Regions from separate parts of the Aeromonas sp. ASNIH7 genome, predicted to be linked through region 3. Evidence: riboswitches for the same ligand, from Rfam matches in the RefSeq annotation. Region 3 holds a riboswitch; each other region holds the start of a gene.

Region 1 (6,437 bases), 260 kb from region 3:
GCGAAGGTCAGTGCCATCCAGGCGGGCCGGGGCGCTCTGGCGGTCGTTGTCGCCGGTGCGCAGCAGATCCCCCGCGGTGATGGTCTGATCCCGGGGCACGATCAGGCGGTACTCGTTGTAGCTGTAGCCGACCATGGCCTCCAGATTGACAGGGGCATCGCCGATGCGCAGGTAACCCTGCTCCGGCTCCCAGGCGGGCAGCCAGGGGAGCTTGCCGTCCCCCGCCTTGACGTCCGACTCGAGGAAGACCCGGTTGCTGGCGTTGGCCTCGGCCAGCGCCACGGCCTCGGGGCTGCTCGCCACATGGAGCTGGGTCGGCTTCATCAGCGGGGCGCCGTGAGCGAGCACCAGGTTGTTGCGCCGGGCGGCATAGTCGTAGCTGAAGTTGCGGCTTATCTTGAGGGCGCTGTCGGCGTCAAGGCGTACCCGCATCCCTTCGTGACGCTCCAGGGCCCGGGCCAGGGTTTCCCCCTCCAGTACCCGCAGCGCCGTGGCGGCCGGGGCGGCGCCCTGGGCCAGGGTTGTCAGGCGCGGCGTGCTGCCGTCAAACAGGGGCTTGAGCTGGGTGTGGCCGTAATACCTGACTCTTATACACAAGTAGCGCCCTGAACGGAACCATTCCCGTTTTCCAGGATCTGATCTTCCATGTGACCTCCTAACATGGTAACGATCATGATAACTTCTGCTCTTCATCGTGCGGCTGACTGGGCTAAATCTGTGTTCTCTTCGGCGGCGCTGGGTGATCCTCGCCGTACCACCCGTCTGGTTAACGTCGCCGCTCAATTGGCAAAATGTTCTGGAAAATCAATAACCATCTCATCAGAGGGCTGTGAAGCCATGCAGGAAGGCGCTTACCGATTTATCCGCAATCCCAACGTCTCTGCCGAGGCGATCAGAAAGGCTGGCGCCATGCAAACCGTCAAGTTAGCTCAGGCGTTTCCCGAACTGCTGGCCATTGAGGACACCACTTCTTTGAGTTATCGCCACCAGGTCGCCGAAGAGCTTGGCAAGCTGGGTGCTATTGGAGATAAATCCCGCGGATGGTGGGTTCACTCCGTTCTCTTGCTCGAGGCCACTACATTCCGCACCGTAGGATTACTGCATCAGGAGTGGTGGATGCGCCCGGATGACCCTGCCGACGCGGATGAAAAGGAGAGTGGCAAATGGCTGGCTGCGGCCGCAACTAGCCGGTTACGCATGGGCAGTATGATGAGCAACGTGATTGCGGTCTGTGACCGCGAAGCCGATATCCATGCTTACCTGCAGGACAAACTGACACATAAAGAGCGATTTGTAGTGCGCTCCAAGCACCCGCGCAAGGACACTGGCTCCGGATTGTATCTGTACGACCATCTGAAAAACCAACCGGAGCTGGGTGGCTATCAGATCAGCATCCCGCAAAAGGGCGTGGTGGATAAACGCGGTAAACGTAAAAATCGACCCGCCCGCAAGGCGAGCTTGAGCCTGCGCAGTGGGCGCATCACGCTAAAACAGGGGAATATCACGCTCAATGCGGTGTTGGCCGAGGAGATTAACCCGCCCAAGGGTGAGACCCCGTTGAAATGGTTGTTGTTAACCAGTGAACCCGTCGAGTCACTAGCCCAAGCCTTGCGGGTCATCGACATATACACCCATCGCTGGCGGATCGAGGAGTTCCATAAGGCATGGAAAACCGGAGCTGGAGCCGAGAGGCAACGCATGGAGGAGCCGGATAATCTGGAGCGGATGGTCTCGATCCTCTCGTTTGTCGCGGTCAGGCTGTTACAGCTCAGAGAAAGCTTCACGCTGCCGCAAGCACTCAGGGCGCAAGGGCTGCTAAAGGAAGCGGAACACGTAGAAAGCCAGTCAGCTGAAACGGTGCTGACTCAGGATGAATGTCAGCTACTGGGCTATCTGGACAAGGGAAAACGCAAGCGCAAAGAGAAAGCAGGTAGCTTGCAGTGGGCTTACATGGCGATAGCCAGACTGGGCGGTTTTATGGACAGCAAGCGAACCGGAATTGCCAGCTGGGGCGCCCTCTGGGAAGGTTGGGAAGCCCTGCAAAGTAAACTGGATGGCTTTCTTGCCGCCAAGGATCTGATGGCGCAGGGGATCAAGATCTGATCAAGAGACAGCCGTAATACTCCTCGACCTTGGCCTCCAGACAGACCAGGGCGCCCGGCTGGATGTCCGGGTACTTGCTGGCGAAGTTCTTGTCGTTGAGGTAGACGAAAATGCCGTCCGACGTCTCGGGGTTGCCGTCCCCCTGCACATCCAGCAGGTAGAAGCCCTTGTTGAGGCTTTCCCCCAGACCCGAGACCACCGCCTTGACCGAGACGCTCTGGGCGCTTTCGAACTGATCGTCCGGGACGAGGGGGCTCTTGTCGCCGCTGCCCTGGATGGCGGGGATGGGGGTGAGGGCACTGTCGGCCGGGCAACTGAAGCCGGCGGCGTAGAGAGACGGGGACGCGAGCGCGAGCCCCACGGCCAGCGACAGCAGGGTAGGTGTTCCTTTCATGGGTATTCCTTTTTTTATTTTGCCAGTGTTTCCATAGCCTTGGCATCGTGGCCAAGGGCGCGCATTGTCACATTTCTGGCAGCTCTGACCAGTGAACCAACGCACATTATGAGGAGACAAAGGAGCCCATCTGCCATTTTTTGACGTGGCTAACAGTTTGATATTGATGATCTATTTGTCATCAGGTGGGAGCGAAAAGTGTGAGGCCGCCAGCATTCACATATTTTCCTTCGAGAATAAAGATTGAGCAGTGGTCACTTGCTTCCTATACTCGAGCCGTTCCTCACGGAACCCAGGCAAAGGGCAAACCGGCAGTGATGCCGGGACGCAAAGCCTCCGATCTGTCCCATCCGGGCCAGACAGCGGGGTTACCCAGGGTGACTTGAGGGTTTGTGGCCCGTCCATGGCCTGTTGTCGCTCCCTTGTTCCCTGTTGCGATTGCGCTTTTCCCGGTATTGAAGCCAAGACAAAACAAGGAAGATAACAATATGCAACAGATCTTGAGGCCCAGCAGGCTTGCCATGCTGGTCGCCCTTGCGGCCGTCCCTGCCTGGGCGCAGGCCGCTTACCCCGCCTATCAGGCCGGCACCGCCTACAAGGCTGGCGACATCGTCAGCAACGCAGGCGCCCTCTATGAATGCAAGGAATTCCCTTACTCCGGCTGGTGCGGCGCGTCCCCCTACCACTATGCCCCCGGGGTCGGCACCGTCTGGGCCGATGCCTGGAAGCTGTATGGTGGCGAGGTGCCGCCACCGTCCCTGGTCGTCGCCATCGGCTCCCCCGCCGTGGGTGCCAGCGTCAGCGAGGGGGCCAGTGTGGCCCTGGCGGTGACGTTGAGCGGCCCGGTCACGGCGCTCGCCCGGGTGGAATACCTCATCGACGGCACCCTGGTCGCCACCGCCACGGCTTCTCCCTGGAGTGCCAGCTGGTCTGCTGCCGGTGCGGGCAATCACGCCCTCAAGGCCCGGGCGCTGGATAAAGACGGCAAGGTGCTGAGCGAGGCGGATTCGAGCTTCAAGGTCGCCGCCGTGGTGGCGCCAGAGGCGCCCAGGGTGAGCATCGCAAGCCCCGCCGCCGGTGCCAGGGTGACCCTGGGCCGCGCCCTCACCGTGAGCGGCAATGTCACCGACGCCAATGACGACGTCGCCAAGGTCGAGCTCTTCGTGAATGGCCAGAAGGTGGGCGAGGACACCAGCGCCCCCTGGCAGCTGAGCTGGACGCCCCAGAACAAGGGGCTGACCGGCCTCAAGCTGGTGGCGACCGACAAGACCAACCTCTCTGGCGAGTCGGCCCAGGTGGACGTGCAGGTGGAAGAGGCGGCCCTGCCCCCTACCGGCGGCAACCTCTCCTGCGACGTGCGCCAGATCTACCGCGCCGACGGCAGCGAGTGCATGGGGGATGACCACGGCCGCCGCGTCATCGGGTATTTCACCTCCTGGCGCACCGGCAAGAACGGCCTGCCCGCCTACCTGGTGAGCGACATTCCCTGGGACAAGATCACCCACATCAACTACGCCTTCGCGGCGGTGGACGAGCAGAGTCACACCATCAAGGTGGATGACGCCGCCACCAAGCTGACCTGGAACGGGGTGCCGGGCGCCGAGATGGATCCGGAGTTCGCCTATCAGGGCCACTTCAACCTGCTGTCCAAGTACAAGAAGCAGTACCCGGACGTGAAGACCCTCATCTCCGTCGGGGGCTGGGCCGATACCCGCGGCTTCTACGCCGCCACCACCAAGGGTGACTGCTCGGTCAACACCGCCGGCATCAACGCCTTTGCCGACTCGGCCGTGGGCTTCATCCGCCAGTACGGCTTCGATGGGGTGGATATCGACTACGAGTACCCCACCTCTATGAAGGATGCGGGCAACCCCAACGATTTCCCGCTCTCCAACCAGTGTCGCGGCAAGCTCTTTGCGAACTATGAAGTGCTGATGAAGACCCTGCGCAACAAGCTCGACAGCGCCGGCACCGAGGACGGTCGCAAGTACATGCTGACCATCGCCTCGCCGGCCTCGGCCTACCTGCTGCGCGGCATGGAGAACTTCCAGGTCACCCAGTACCTCGACTACGTCAACCTGATGACCTATGACTTCCACGGTGCCTGGAACCACTTCGTCGGTCACAACGCCGCCCTGTTCGACAACAAGGCGGATCCCGAGTTGTCCCAGTGGGGTGTCTACACCCAGGCCCAGTTTGGCGGCATCGGCTATCTCAACTCCGCCTGGGCGGCCCACTACTTCCGTGGTGCCCTGGCGGCGGGCAAGATCAACATAGGGGTGCCCTATTACACCCGTGGCTGGCAGGGGGTCAGCGGTGGCACCCACGGTCTGGGTGGCAAGGCGGCGCTGCCGAGCCAGAGCGATTGCCAGCCGGGCACCGGTGGCAGCACCATTCCGTGCGGCAACGGGGCGGTGGGCATCGACAACATCTGGCATGACCTTGACAAGAACGGCAAGGAGATTGGCGGCGGCGCCGTGCCCATGTGGCATGCCAAGAACCTGGAGCACGCGGCCAGCCTCGGCATCACCACCCTGCCGAGCTACGGCCAGGCCTGGGGTCTGGATCCCAACAACCCGGCCCACGTGATGCAAGGCCAGTATGTGCGTTACTACGACGACAAGGCCCATGCGCCCTGGCTCTGGAACGAGCAGAAGAAGGTGTTCCTCTCCACCGAAGATGAAGAGTCCATGGGTCACAAGCTCGACTACATCGTCAAGCGGGGCCTGGGGGGCGTCATGTTCTGGGAGATGGCGGGGGACTATGACTTCGACGCCGCGAAGAACGAGTACGTGATGGGCAGCACCCTCACCAGCCTTGCCTACGAGAAGTTCAGCAAGGCCGACAAGGCGGCCCTGAAGCAGAATGATCTGCCGGCGCCGGCTGCCCAGCTCGACATCGGCGTGAGCCTCTCCGGCTTCAAGGAAGGGGACTCCAACTACCCGATCAACCCGACCCTCAAGCTCACCAACAAGTCGACCCAGACCATACCTGGCGGCACCCGCATCGAGTTCCTGGTCCCCACCTCCACCTCAGACACCATCACCGACCAGAGCGGCATGGGACTGAAAGTGGTGGAGAGCGGCGGCAACCAGAACTCGGACGGCATCGCCAATGAGAAGGACTTCCACAAGGTGGCTCTGACGCTGCCGGTCTGGAAAGCCTGGACGCCGGGCACCGACGTGGAAGTGGCCATGACCTACTACCTGCCGGCCGCCGGCGTGCCGAGTGGCATGCGCCTGATTGCCGGCAGCCAGACCATAGGCCTGAAGTCCGACTTCCCGGCCCTGGCCGAGGCGGTGCTGGGCAGCAGTGGCGGTGGTGACGGCGGCAGCGGTGGCACCACCTGTGCCAGCCAGAACGTCAACCCGGCGGACTACAACGCCTATCCGACCTGGCCGCGCGGGGATCACGCCAATGGCAACGACCGCATGACCCACAACAAGAGGGTGTGGCAGGCCAACTGGTGGACCAGCAGCGAGCCCAAGGCGGGCGATGGCAGCTGGAAACTGATATGCAGCTACTGAGTTGTCTAGGCTGCTATACCAGCAGCGAACTCAGAGTGGGCGACGGCAGCTGGAAGCTGGTGTGCAGCTACTGATGACCGTTTGAGCGGCAGGCCGGCACTTTGCATGGCCTGTTTTCTCGCAACGCAACGACCCAATCCGGAGCCCAGGCTCCGGATTTTTTTGTGCCTTGTATCAGGAGAAGGGGGGGAAAGGGCAGGGGCGGTGCCATAAAAAAGACCGCTCCGAAGAGCGGCCAATTGCCACCAAGGCAATCTGCGGGGTGACCCCCTTGTCGATGTGTCGCGGCCCGGATGCCGAGTCGGGGAGATCCCCGCCCCGCCAGCCGGGCCGCGCAGCTTTATTGGGTGACGGCGCCGCCCTGCTGCTCTTTCAAGAAGCTGATCCAGGGGGAAGCGCGACCACTGACATTG
Region 2 (6,437 bases), 1.8 Mb from region 3:
GCGCCAGTTTCACGTGACCGTGGTGGAGAACAACCAGGGGCAGGATCTGCACTGGGCCCGCTGGATCTTCCCCCTCTATCTCTTCCTGATGGGGCTCTTCATCTGGCCGCTGGCGCTGGCAGGCAAGCAGTGGGTCGGGGCAGACATGGCCTCGGACACCTATGTGATAAGCCTCCCCATGTCCCTCGGATTCGACGGCATGGCGATGCTGGCATTTCTCGGCGGTACCTCGGCGGCCACCGGCATGGTGATCGTCTGCACCATCGCCCTGGCCATCATGGTGAGCAACGATCTGGTGTTGCCGGTCCTGCTGCGCCGGGTCTGGCAACAGGGGCGGGACGAGCGCCTGATGCGGTTGCTGCTGCAGGTGCGTCGGGGCGCCATCTTGCTGATTTTGCTGGCGGCCTGGGCGCTCTATCTCTGGCTCGGGGATCTCACCAGTCTGTCGCGCATCGGTTATCTTTCGTTCGGGGCCGTGGCCCAGTTCGCACCGGCCCTGCTGCTCGGCCTGTACTGGCGTCATGGCAATCGCAAGGGGGTCTATCTCGGGCTCGCCCTCGGGGTCAGCCTCTGGTTCGTGACCCTGCTGGCGGAGAGCGGACTGCTGGCTGGCTCCCCCCTCGAAGCCCTGCTGGCGCCCCCAGACTGGCCGGCGGTGCGGGATCTGAGCCTGGGGGCCTGGTGCCTCTTCCTGAGTCTTCTGCTCAACCTCGCCGGCTATGTGGCGGGCTCCCTGCTGTCACGGGCGGCGGTGAGCGAGCGGCTGCAGGCCGCCAACTTCGTCGGCAAGACGAGCCGGGATACCTCGGCGCTCTATCATGCGCGGGTCTCGGTGAAGGAGCTGGAGATGCTGGCGGCCCGCTTCGTCGGTTCCAGCCGCGTCAAACGGGCTTTCGGCCGCTTCGCCGGCGAGCGGGGAGGCACCTTGGCGCCCCAGATGCAGGCCTCCGCCGAGCTCATCGCCCACACGGAGCGACTGCTGGCGGGGGTATTCGGCACCTCGTCCGCCCGCCTGGTGCTGGCCTCTGCCCTGCAGGGACGCAACATGCAGCTCGAGGAGATCGCCACCATAGTGGACGAGGCCTCCGACATGTTCCGCTTCAACCGCGGCCTGTTGCAGGGGGCAATCGAACACATGGGGCAGGGGATCTCCGTGGTGGACAGGGAGCTCAGGCTGGTGGCCTGGAACCGACGCTACATCGAGCTGTTCTCCTATCCCCCCGGTCTCATTCAGGTGGGCCGTTCCATCGAGGAGATCATCCGCTACAACGCTGGACAGGGGTTGTGCGGCCAGGGAGACATCGAGGCCCAGGTGGCGCGGCGGGTTGCCTTCATGAAGCGTGGCAGCCCCCATGTCTCGGCGCGGGAGCGTCCCGATGGCCGAGTCATCGAGATGCAGGGCAACCCCATGCCTGCGGGGGGCTTTGTCATGACCTTCACCGATATCACCCCGTTCAGGGCGGCGGAGCGGGTGCTGCGGGAAGCGAACGAGCACCTGGAGGCGCGGGTGGCTGAGCGCACCCACGAGCTCTCCGAACTCAACCGCCAACTGCTGCTGGTAAACCAGCAGGTGGAGAGGGCAAATCAGTCCAAGAGCCGGTTCCTTGCGGCGGTGAGCCACGACCTGACCCAGCCGCTGAACGCGGCCAAGCTCTTCACCTCCTCCTTGCTGGAGATGCTGCCCCCGGAAGACGAACCGGCCCGCATCGCTCGCCACATTGACGACGCCCTGGGGGCGACCGAGGATCTCATCACGGATCTGCTGGACATCTCGCGCCTCGAGGCGGGCAAGTTCAAGGCGAAGAAGCTCGATTTCGCCCTGAGCGATGTGCTGGACAATCTCAAGGCGGAATTCGGCGTGCTGGCCCAGGCCGGTGGGATCCAGTTCTCCGTGGTGGAGAGCCGCCTTGCGGTCTACAGCGATGTGCGCTTGCTGCGGCGGGTGTTGCAGAACTTCCTCACCAACGCATTTCGCTACAACCCCGGCGGTCGGGTGCTGCTCGGCTGTCGCCGCATGGGGGAGAAGGTGCGCATCGAGGTGTGGGACAACGGCCCCGGCATCCCGGAGGGAAAGCAGGAGGCGATCTTCGACGAGTTTTCCCGCCTCGATCACTCCCGCACAGCCAGAGAGCAGGGGCTTGGCCTCGGGCTCGCCATCGCCCGCGGCATCTCGCTGGTGCTGGGTCATCAGCTCTCCCTGCGCAGCTGGCCCGGAGCGGGGTCCGTCTTTGCCATCACCCTGAACCTCGCGACCCGGCCCGTCATCCCCAGCCAGGTGACGACCCCGGCCCTGCGAGACAGTCAGCTGGAAGGGGTCAGGATCCTCTGCATCGACAACGAGGAGGATATCCTCATCGCCATGGCCTCGCTGTTGGGACGCTGGGGCTGCGAGGTGCGCTGTGTCCAGAGCCTGGAGCAGGCGGAAGAGATCATCGACGGCGGCTTCCTGCCTGCGCTGGTGCTGTCGGATTATCACCTGGATGACGGCAAGACCGGGTTGCAGGCGCTGCACATGATCAGGCTGGCCCACGGCAACGGTATCGGCGGCATCATCATCAGTGCGGATCGCAAGAGCGAGTTGCAGGCACAGATCCGTGAGCACGGCTTCGGCTACGTGAGCAAACCGGTCAAACCTCTCAAGCTGCGCGCCCTGATGAACAGCCTGCTGATGCCGGTTCAGTGACTGGTCTCACAGAATCGAGCATTGGCTGAACATTTTTTTGATGCCATCCAGGCGCCATGATCGGCGATGATGGCGCCACTTTTGTCGCCATTTGCCGAGTTTGGTGATAATTGAGTCTTGTTGGGTGTCACTTTTGGCAGGCGGCACCCGGGCGACTCTCCTCTATAGTCATTCGGCGATTATTTTTGTCGCAAATCAAGTTGTGCAAAAAGGCAAACCGGATGAAAGTCCGGGACGCAAAGCTTCCGGTCTAAGGGTCTGCGTACCTAGGATAGCGGGGCCACCACAGGTTGTATCGTCCATGGGCCAAGCCATGGTTGCGATGTTGTCTGCGTTACCTGGCAGGTTGCGTTGCCTTTTTCGTTGTTAATTCCAATAACGAAATAAGGAAGTTCAAATATGTTAAGTCCAAAACTTTCCCTGCTGGCGCTTCTGGTCGGGGGGCTTTGCACTACCTCCGCCTTCGCCGCTGCCCCGGGCAAACCCACCATTGGCTCCGGCCCCACCAAGTTTGCCATCGTTGAAGTCAATCAGGCTGCTTCGGCCTACAACCAGCTGGTGACCGTCCACAAGGATGGCGCTCCCGTCAGCGTGACCTGGAACCTCTGGTCCGGTGACGTCGGACAGACCGCCAAGGTACTGCTCGACGGCAAGGAGGTGTGGTCAGGCCCGGCCTCCGCCGCGGGTACCGCCAACTTCAAGGTCACCAAGGGGGGGCGTTACCAGATGCAGGTGGCCCTGTGCAACGCCGATGGCTGCACCCTCTCCGACAAGAAGGAGCTGATGGTCGCCGATACCGACGGCAGCCACCTGGCGCCGCTCAATGCGCCCCTCAAGGAGAACAACAAGCCCTACGCCAACAAGTCCGGCAAGGTGGTGGGGGCCTACTACGTGGAGTGGGGTGTCTATGGTCGCAAGTTCACCGTGGACAAGATCCCGGCCCAGAACCTGACCCATATCCTCTACGGCTTCACCCCCATCTGCGGTGGCAACGGCATCAACGACAGCCTCAAAGAGATCTCCGGCAGCTTCGAGGCGTTGCAGCGCTCCTGTGCGGGCCGCGAAGACTTCAAGGTCTCCATCCATGATCCCTGGGCGGCGATCCAGATGTCTCAGGGCAACCTCAGCGCCTGGGATGAGCCCTACAAGGGCAACTTCGGCAACCTGATGGCCCTCAAACAGGCCCACCCGGACCTCAAGATCCTGCCGTCTGTCGGCGGATGGACCCTCTCCGATCCCTTCTATTTCCTGGGTGACAAGACCAAGCGCGATACCTTCGTCGCCTCGGTCAAAGAGTTCCTGCAGACCTGGAAATTCTTCGACGGCGTGGACATCGACTGGGAGTTCCCGGGCGGACAGGGGGCCAACCCCAGCCTGGGCGGCCCGAATGACGGCGCTACCTATGTGGTGCTGATGAAGGAGTTGCGAGCCATGCTCGATGAACTGGAAGCCGAGACCGGCCGCCAGTATGAGCTGACCTCGGCCATCAGCGCCGGCGGTGACAAGATTGCCAAGGTGGATTATCAGGCGGCCCAGCAGTACATGGACCACATCTTCCTGATGAGCTACGACTTCAGCGGCGCCTTCGACCTGACGAATCTGGCCCACCAGACCAACCTCTTTGCCTCCAGCTGGGATCCGGCCACCAAGTACACCACCGACAAGGGCGTCAAGGCGCTGCTGGGTCAGGGGGTGACACCGGGCAAGATAGTGGTGGGGGCGGCCATGTATGGCCGTGGCTGGACCGGAGTGAAGAACTACCAGGCCGGCAACCCCTTCACCGGCACCGCTACCGGACCGGTGAGCGGTACCTGGGAAAATGGCGTGGTGGATTACCGCGACATCGTCAACAACCGCATGGGCGCAGGCTGGGAGCAGGGCTATGACGAGTCAGCCGAGGCCCCCTATGTCTTCAAGGCCAGCAGTGGCGACCTCATCACCTTCGACAACGACCGCTCGGTCAAGGCCAAGGGGCAGTACGTGCTGGCGAACCAGCTTGGCGGTCTGTTCGCCTGGGAAATTGATGCGGACAACGGCGACATCCTCAACGCCATGCACGAGGGGCTGGGCCACGGCGAGGGTACGCTGCCGCCGGTCAACAAGCCGCCGGTTGCCAATGCCGGCAGCGATCTGAGTGCCACCGGTCCGGCCGAGGTGACCCTCAACGGCAGCGCCTCCCATGATCCGGAAAACGGGGCGCTGACCTACAGCTGGAAACAGGTCTCCGGACCCCAGGCCAGCCTGCTGGATGCCACCCAGGCCAAGGCCCGTGTGGTACTGGATGCCGTCAGCAGCGACATCAATCTGGTGTTCGAGCTGACCGTGACCGACGATCAGGGGCTCTCGGCCAAGGATCAGGTGGTGGTCACCAACAAGGCGCCGCAGCCGAACCTGCCCCCCGTGGTCAGCGTACCGGCCAGTGCGACCGTCGAGGCCGGCAAGCAGGTGAGCATCAAGGCCACCGCTTCCGACCCCAATGGTGATGCCTTGAGCTATCAGTGGACAGTGCCGGCCGGGCTCAGCGCCACCGGTCTGGACAGCGCGACCCTGGTAGTAACGGGCTCGAACGTGACCAGTGACACGGCCTACGATCTGACCCTGGTGGTCACCGACGGGGCGCTGGATGCCACAGCCGTTACCCGCCTGACCGTCAAGCCGGCCAGTACAGGTGGTGGCTGCGAGGCCAGCGATCCGGATGCGGCCAACCACCCGGCCTGGAGTGCAGGTACCGTCTACAACACCAATGACAAGGTGAGCCACAAGCAACTGGTGTGGCAGGCCAAGTATTGGACCCAGGGCAACGAGCCGAGCCGCACCGCCGATCAGTGGAAACTGGTGAGCCAGGTGCAACTGGGTTGGGATGCCGGAGTGGTCTACAACGGCGGTGATGTCACCAGCCACAACGGCCGCAAGTGGAAGGCCCAGTACTGGACCAAGGGCGATGAGCCCGGCAAGGCCGCCGTCTGGGTCGATCAGGGCGCGGCGAGCTGCAACTGATCTGCCGTGAAGAAAAATGGGGCCGAGGGCCCCATTTTTGTCTTGCTGCGTGGTTGGGTGTCTCTTCCCTGTCAGGGAAAAGGCGCACTCGCTTTGTCAAAAAGGCCCGTCAGGGCCTTTTTTCATGGTATGTCACCGGTTCACAGCGGTTTTTGCCACAGGCTGAGCAGCAGATCCTGCTCGAGGGCGTCGGGCCCCTGGTGGGTGAAGGCGTGGCGCTGCTCGCCGCTGGCACGCCAGCCGAGGCGACTGGTCTCCAGAATGTGCTCGCGCAGGCTCTGATCCAGCGCCGTACTGAACTGGGCGCGTTGCTGGGCAACACTGACGAGCCCGGTGAAGGCGGGCCAGCTCAGGGGATGTTCCATGCTCACCGGATTGAGGCTGACGCGCAATTGCCACTGATGGCGAGGGCCGGGCTGCACGTGGAGCAGATAGCCGCCCGGCGCCAGCCAGCTGACCAGGAGTTCCGTCTTGACCTTGAGGTCGTTGACCAGCAGCACCTGGGCCGTGCCAGGCAGCAGCGGGGCGCGCGCCGGGTCGGCGATGACGAACTGGCCTTCCGGTTGCGCCTTGTTGGCGGCGAAGATGGCATTCTTGGCCAGATCGAAACCGCCGACCTGCCAGCCGGGCAGCCGCTCAGCCAGGGCGCGGCAGTAGTACCCCTCGCCACAGCCGAGGTGGACAAGCTCGCGATCGCCAAGAGGAGCGAGCAGGTTCGCCATGGCGTCCACCAGAGGCAGCTGGTGGCCTTGTTCCA
Region 3 (6,437 bases):
TCAGCGAGCACGACATCAAGATCATTTTCGCTACCCCGGGGATCATCCTGGCGACCACCTTCATCACTGTGCCCTTCGTGGTACGCGAGCTGCTGCCCCAGATGGAGGCGCGGGGCCCGGAGGAAGAGGAGGCCGCCATCATGCTGGGGGCGAGCGGGTTGCAGATGTTCTGGCGGGTGACCCTGCCCGGCATTCGCTGGAGCCTGATGTATGGCCTGCTGCTCTGTACCGCCCGGGCGGTGGGGGAGTTTGGCGCTGTCTCCGTGGTTTCCGGCCACATTCGCGGCCAGACCAACACGCTGCCGCTGCACATCGAGATCCTTTACAACGAGTACCAGACCGGTGCCGCCTTCGCGGTGGCCAGCCTGCTGGCGCTGTTCGGGATCTTCACCCTGCTGGGGGAGACCCTGCTGGCCAGGCTGCGCGGCCAACCGACCCAGTCCCATTGATCCCGAATTAACGGTTATAGGAGAGGCATTCATGAGCATTCAGGTTCAAGGGCTCAACAAGCATTTCAATCAGTACGCGGCGCTGGCCGACATCAACCTCGATTTTCACGACGGTGAGCTGGTCGCCCTGCTCGGCCCCTCCGGCTGCGGCAAGACCACCTTGCTGCGGATCATCGCTGGGCTGGAACAGGCGGACAGTGGCAGCGTCATCATCCGCGGCGAGGATGCCTCGGATCTCCATGTGCGCGAGCGCAACGTTGGCTTCGTGTTCCAGCACTACGCCCTGTTTCGCCACATGACGGTGTTCGAGAACGTGGCCTTTGGCCTGAGGGTCAAGCCGCGCAGCGAACGCCCGGACGAGGCGGCCATCCGCACCCGGGTCAAGGAGCTGCTGGATCTGGTGCAGCTCAGCCACGTCGCGGCACGCTACCCGACCCAGCTCTCCGGTGGTCAGCGCCAGCGGGTCGCCCTGGCCCGGGCCCTGGCGGTGCAGCCCAAGGTGCTGCTGCTGGACGAGCCTTTCGGCGCCCTCGATGCCCAGGTGCGCAAGGAGCTGCGCCGCTGGCTGCGTGAGCTTCACGACGAGCTGCATGTCACCAGTCTGTTCGTGACCCACGATCAGGAAGAGGCCCTGGAGGTGGCGGATCGGGTGGTGCTGATGAACGCCGGCAAGGTAGAGCAGATTGGCACCCCTGCCGAAGTGTATGATCAGCCCGCCAGTGCCTTCGTGCACAGCTTCCTTGGCAGCGTGAACCTGTTTCGTGGCAGGGTGGCCGGGCAGGGGCTCGGCATCGGTGAACAGCAACTGGGTGGCCCCATCCCCTCCCATCTGGCAGAAGGGAGTGCGGCCATTGCCTATGTGCGCCCCCACGAGCTGGAGATCCTGCCCTCGGATGCCCCCGGTGGCATTCGCGCCACCATTACCCGCCTGCTGCCCATGGGGCCGCGCATCCGGGTGGAACTGCGTGGCGATGGGGAGACGGGAGGCGCCCACTACGAGGCCGAACTGAGCAAGGAGGCCGCCCGCGCTTTTGCTCCCGGCCAGGGGGTGCGCCTGGTGGCCAGGCAGGCACAGCTCTATCCCGACTACCAGATCTGAGGGCAAGCCGCGAGGTGCGGCCCTCTGTCAGGCTTGCTGCCGGGCCATGATCCCGGCAATCCATAACAAGAGGACGGTGGCACGAGCCACCGCCACTCAGCGCAGGAGGCGATGAGGTGAACTTTCAGCAATTGCGAATCATTCGGGAGGCGGCACGACGGGATTACAACCTGACCGACGTGGCCAATGCCCTCTTTACTTCCCAGTCCGGGGTCAGCCGCCACATTCGCGAGTTGGAGGAGGAGCTGGGGCTCGCCCTTTTCATTCGCTATGGCAAGCGTCTGCTCGGTATGACCGAGCCGGGCAAGGAGTTGCTGGTGATCGCCGAGCGTATCCTGGGGGATGCCGACAACATCCGCAAACTGGCGAGCACCTTTGCCAATCGCGACTCGGGCCGGCTGCTCATCGCGACCACTCATACCCAGGCCCGTTATGCCCTGCCGAGGGTAGTGAAGGCGTTTCGGGAGCAATTTCCCCTGGTACAGCTGGAGCTGCGTCAGGGGAGCCCGGAGGAGATAGTGCGGCTGGTGCAGACCGGTGAGGTGGACATCGGCATCAGCAGCGAGCAGCTCGACAAGAGCGAAGGGGTGGTGGCCTTTCCCTACTACCGCTGGCACCACAATATCGTCGTGCCGGAGCAGCACCCCCTCACCGCCGAGCGGGAGCTGACCCTGGCCGCTCTGGCCCACTGGCCCATCGTCACCTATCAGGCCGGCCTCACCGGTCGGGCACGGGTGGATGATGCCTTTGCCGAGGCGGGCATAGTGCCGCAGATCCTGCTGACCGCCCAGGACTCAGACGTCATCAAGACCTATGTCGAGCTGGAGATGGGGGTGGGCATACTGGCGGACATGGCGTTCGATTCCCAGCGGGACAAGGGGCTGGTGCAACTGGACGGCAGTCGGTTGTTTGCGCCGCACACCGCCTGGATCGGCCTCAAGCAGGGGCAGTTCCAGCACAACTTTGCCTGGCAGTTCATCCAGCTCTGCAACCCCGAGCTGGCGCTGGCGGAGATCCAGGCCCGCGCCATGAGCAACGAGCCCCTGCTCGACTATCAGATCTGAACCGAGGGATGGATGAAAAACGGGGAGCCATGGGCTCCCCGTTTGTTTGATGTTGACCTGATCTGGCACCGGAAGCGCCGAGCGGCTTCTCGCCAGGTCGGATACGTCCCATCACTGCGCTGTCCAGGCCTCCTGCCAGTGGGAGCCTACGCCCGGTTCATACTGGGTGGCCGTGCTCGCCCACTGGCTGCACCAGCCGCTGTAGGGGAAGGGTTTGCACTGATAGACCTTGCCGTTCTTCGGCTGCAGCACCCGGGTTCCGGCGGTGTAGGACTTGAGGCCGTCCGGGAAAGTGAACTGGTAATCGCCCCCGCTTGCCGGATCCTTGAACATGAGGTCCAGGGTCTGCTGCACCGCGTCACCACCGGCCTTGGGCTTGCCCTCGATCACCAGCTGATGGTGGCCTGCACTCAAGCCGGTCAGCGCCATGGAGAAACTCTGGCTGCCGTCCTTGATGTCGGCACTGCTCTGTCCCCTGGCGACACCGCCGTGGTCATAGAGGGTGTTGGTGATGGCGAGATCCCCCTGGGCCGTGACGGTGAAAGTCAGGGTGAGCTTGCCGTTGTCGAGCGTGTAGTCGCTCGCCAGACCGCTCACGCTGATCCCGTTCTCAACCGGGGGCTGCTGTTGCTCAAGCTGGATCTCGACCCGTTGCAGGTTGCTGCCAGCCTTGAGGTAGACCGGGTTCTGGCCATAGACGGGGTTGAACTGGCCGTCCGTGCCTTGCTGGCCCGCACGGATCTGGCTCTGCTCGGCGTTGATCTTGCTCGCCAGGGCGTGGGCCCAGTTGTTCTTCTGGCCCTGCTCGGTGCTGGCGATGGTCAGCTCGGTCTGGAGATCGGTGCGCTCGCCATTGGCATCGAACACCCGGGTTCTGGCTTTGTCACCCGCCACCAGGTCGATGGAGGGATAGATGGTCCCTCCCTGGTTCCAGGTCAGCGGTGGCTGGGTGCCATCCTTGAACCGGGCGTCGATCAGGTTGTAGAAGCTGTTGGCGGTATCCCCTACCTCCCACACCCCGAGAATGACCTGATAACCGGTACGCGGGGGCAGGGTGCACTGATGGGTCACCTGTTTGGGGGGCTGCACCATGTTGCCCTCGATGACGCAGAAGGGATTGAGATCGAACGCATCCCGGGTGAGGGGCTGGTTCGGGTTCCAGTCCTGCTTGGTGAGGTAGTAGCGCCAGTTGCGGGTCACGTGGTTGGCGGTGAAGGTCCAGCTGATGGCGAAGGGACCGGCCTGCACTTCACGCTTGGTCCAGCGATCGAGGGTCTGGGTGTTGAGCTCGCCGAATTGGGGGTGACCGGCCGAGGCTATCTGGCCGTCGGCGGGGCCGCCATCGGGGAAGCCGGAGGGGGCTTCCAGGCTCTGGGGTTCCCACTGGATGGCGCCACACTGGCTGTTGCCCCCTGTCTTGCACAGGTAGTTGCGCCCTTCGGGCTGGCTGATGTAGCCGTGAGCGAGTACGCCGCCACTGGCCAGCAGCGCCAGCGCTGCCGCGAGATGGGTGAGTCGGATATTTGCTGCCATACATTCCTCTGTTCGGTGATGTGGGCAGTCACGTTGGCAGGGGAGTTCCCCGAAACACGGTGCTGCAACCCCGCTATCCTGGACAGCTTGTCTTTAGACCGGAGGCTTTGCGTCCTGGCCTTTCAACCAGTTTGCCAAATGACTACAGAAAGGATCATGGTGCCGCCTGTGGCGACCACTCATCATGACTATATTTTGTTAAAAAAATAAGTGTGAAAATTGACAGTGCCATCTCATCGGAGCAGCGCATCAGCAGCAGATCACTCCATCGGGATCTGCGCGCTGGTTCAGTGCGAGAGGGTGGCCCGGGAGAGGCTCCCGTGGCCATGACAGGAAAGGAGCCCCTGCCAGACTGGCAGGGGTTCACGGGGCCACTCAGTGGCGGGGTTGCATGCCTGCTCGGGAAGAGGACGCCTGGGTCGGTCGCATCATCCTGTCCTGGGCTTGGGCGTTGTCCAGCTTGAACACCGCCAGTCGCTCGTCGAGGCTTCGGGAGAGACCGGCCAGCAGTTCGCTCTCCTGGGCCAACTGGGAGGCCGCCTGGGACATCTCGAGTGCCGAGTCGTTGATGCCGCTGACGTTGCGGTTCATGTCTTCCGCCACCATGCTCTGCTGCTCCGCCGCCGTGGCGATCTGGGTCGCCATGTCGCTCACGTGCTGGATGTGATTGACGATGAGGGAGAGATCCTGCCCCGCCTTCTCGGACTGGTTGACGCTGCTCTCCGCCAGCTTGCGGCTGGCGTCCATGGCGTTGGCGGCGGTGACAGCCCGTTGCTGCAACTGGGTGATGGTACTCTGGATCTCCTCGGTGGAGTGGCGGGTGCGACTGGCCAACTGGCGCACCTCGTCGGCCACCACGGCGAAGCCACGGCCCTGCTCGCCGGCCCGGGCCGCCTCGATGGCGGCGTTGAGGGCCAGCAGGTTGGTCTGCTCCGAGATGGCGCTGATGACCGCCGTCACCTCGCTTATCTGCATCACCCCCTCCTTGAGCTGGTTGACCTGCGAGGTGGCCTGATCCACCTCGGTGGCCAGCGCCTGGATGCCGTGCACGCTGGCATGGACATCCTGGTTGCCGAGCCCGGCCTCGCTGGTGGCATCCTGGGTGTCGCGGGCCGTATTCTCGGCGTGACCCGCCACGTCGGCGATGGTGGCGCTCATCTCGTTCATGGCGGTGGCGAGCTGGGCGAGCTGATCCCGCTGACTGTTGACCGCCTGGTTGGTCTGTTCGGCGGAGGCGGCGATGCGCAGGGCGGCATCCGCCACGTTGCGGGCCCCCAGGCTCGCTTCCAGCAGGGCGCGGCGGATGGCATCCAGCCCCTGGTTGGTGGAGCTGGCGACGGCGCCGAGCTCATCCCTGCCCAGCACCGGGATGCTGACCACCAGATCGCCAGCTGCGACCCGGGCCAGGGCCTTGTTGATCTCGGCCAGGGGATTGACGATGGAGCGGCTGATGGCGAGTCCCAGCAGCCCCATCAACAGGATCACCAGCAAGGTGGCGCCACCCATCCACTCATATTGCGACCACATAGTGGCCTCAATGTCCTGCAACAACACACCGGAGCCCAGGATCCAGCCCCAGGGCTGGTAGCCCGTCACCAGCGACATCTTCTGGGCCGCCTCGCCGGACGGGGAGACCCACTGATACTCCAGCCTGCCCTGGTGGCCGCCCTTGCCGAGATCCACCATGTGCTGCCAGTGGGACTCGGCAGGGTTGTTGCCCATCTGCTGGCCGACCAGCTCGGGTTTGGCGGGATGCACCACCACCCGACGGTCTTCATCCAGTACGAACAGGTAGTTGTCCCCGTCAAAGCGCATGCTGTCGAGCATGGCCTTGGCCTGTGCCTTGGCCTGCTCCGGGGGGAGGGTGGCGGCCAGGGCCTGGATCCGGCTCATGGCCAGATCCAGCACCGCCTGCAGCCTGGCTTCCCGTTCACTCATCAGATTGCGGTGCAGGGCACTGGCCGAGATGAGCAGCAGTGCGATGAAGCCGACCAGGGCCAGTGAGAGCAGCAGCATCAGTTTGCGACTCACGGCAATATCACCGAGCTTGAACATAGTCTTATCCTTACTTTCCCATGCGGGTCTGATTGTGGCCGTTCTAGCGGCCGGACCTGATTATTGTTGTTTTTAACATACCATTAACTTTCAATGGGTTGCGGTGGAAAACAGCCAATTGAGCAGTTTGACAACCAGTATAGCCAGCAGACAGAAACCCTCGCTTTTGATAGCGTGATGGCGCGCATCCCGGCGCACAATTTGTCTGCTCCATTCGCAAGAAGTGTGAATGGGTTG

Evidence for each region. A riboswitch is a leader RNA that binds a small molecule or an ion and turns the genes downstream of it on or off. The one in region 3 is predicted to bind cyclic di-GMP.
Region 1: another riboswitch for cyclic di-GMP. It lies ahead of C2U47_RS14800 (glycosyl hydrolase family 18 protein); the one in region 3 lies ahead of gbpA (N-acetylglucosamine-binding protein GbpA).
Region 2: another riboswitch for cyclic di-GMP. It lies ahead of C2U47_RS04970 (glycosyl hydrolase family 18 protein); the one in region 3 lies ahead of gbpA (N-acetylglucosamine-binding protein GbpA).

What each region holds. Positions count from the first base shown of each region.
Region 1 is NZ_CP026226.1:3,141,772-3,148,208, forward strand. It holds partial or broken gene C2U47_RS14785 (ExeM/NucH family extracellular endonuclease) at 1-579, opposite strand, end outside; gene C2U47_RS14790 (IS4-like element ISAeme22 family transposase) at 673-2,103, shown strand; partial or broken gene C2U47_RS14795 (ExeM/NucH family extracellular endonuclease) at 2,117-2,497, opposite strand; cyclic di-GMP riboswitch class I at 2,790-2,873, shown strand; gene C2U47_RS14800 (glycosyl hydrolase family 18 protein) at 2,986-6,024, shown strand; gene C2U47_RS14805 (tetratricopeptide repeat protein) at 6,365-6,437, opposite strand, start outside.
Region 2 is NZ_CP026226.1:1,089,799-1,096,235, reverse strand. It holds gene C2U47_RS04975 (hybrid sensor histidine kinase/response regulator) at 1-2,683, shown strand, start outside; cyclic di-GMP riboswitch class I at 2,885-2,971, shown strand; gene C2U47_RS04970 (glycosyl hydrolase family 18 protein) at 3,083-5,680, shown strand; gene C2U47_RS04965 (putative RNA methyltransferase) at 5,821-6,437, opposite strand, start outside.
Region 3 is NZ_CP026226.1:2,883,722-2,890,158, forward strand. It holds gene cysW (sulfate ABC transporter permease subunit CysW) at 1-449, shown strand, start outside; gene C2U47_RS13580 (sulfate/molybdate ABC transporter ATP-binding protein) at 481-1,548, shown strand; gene cbl (HTH-type transcriptional regulator Cbl) at 1,665-2,612, shown strand; gene gbpA (N-acetylglucosamine-binding protein GbpA) at 2,724-4,145, opposite strand; cyclic di-GMP riboswitch class I at 4,206-4,291, opposite strand; gene C2U47_RS13595 (methyl-accepting chemotaxis protein) at 4,521-6,200, opposite strand.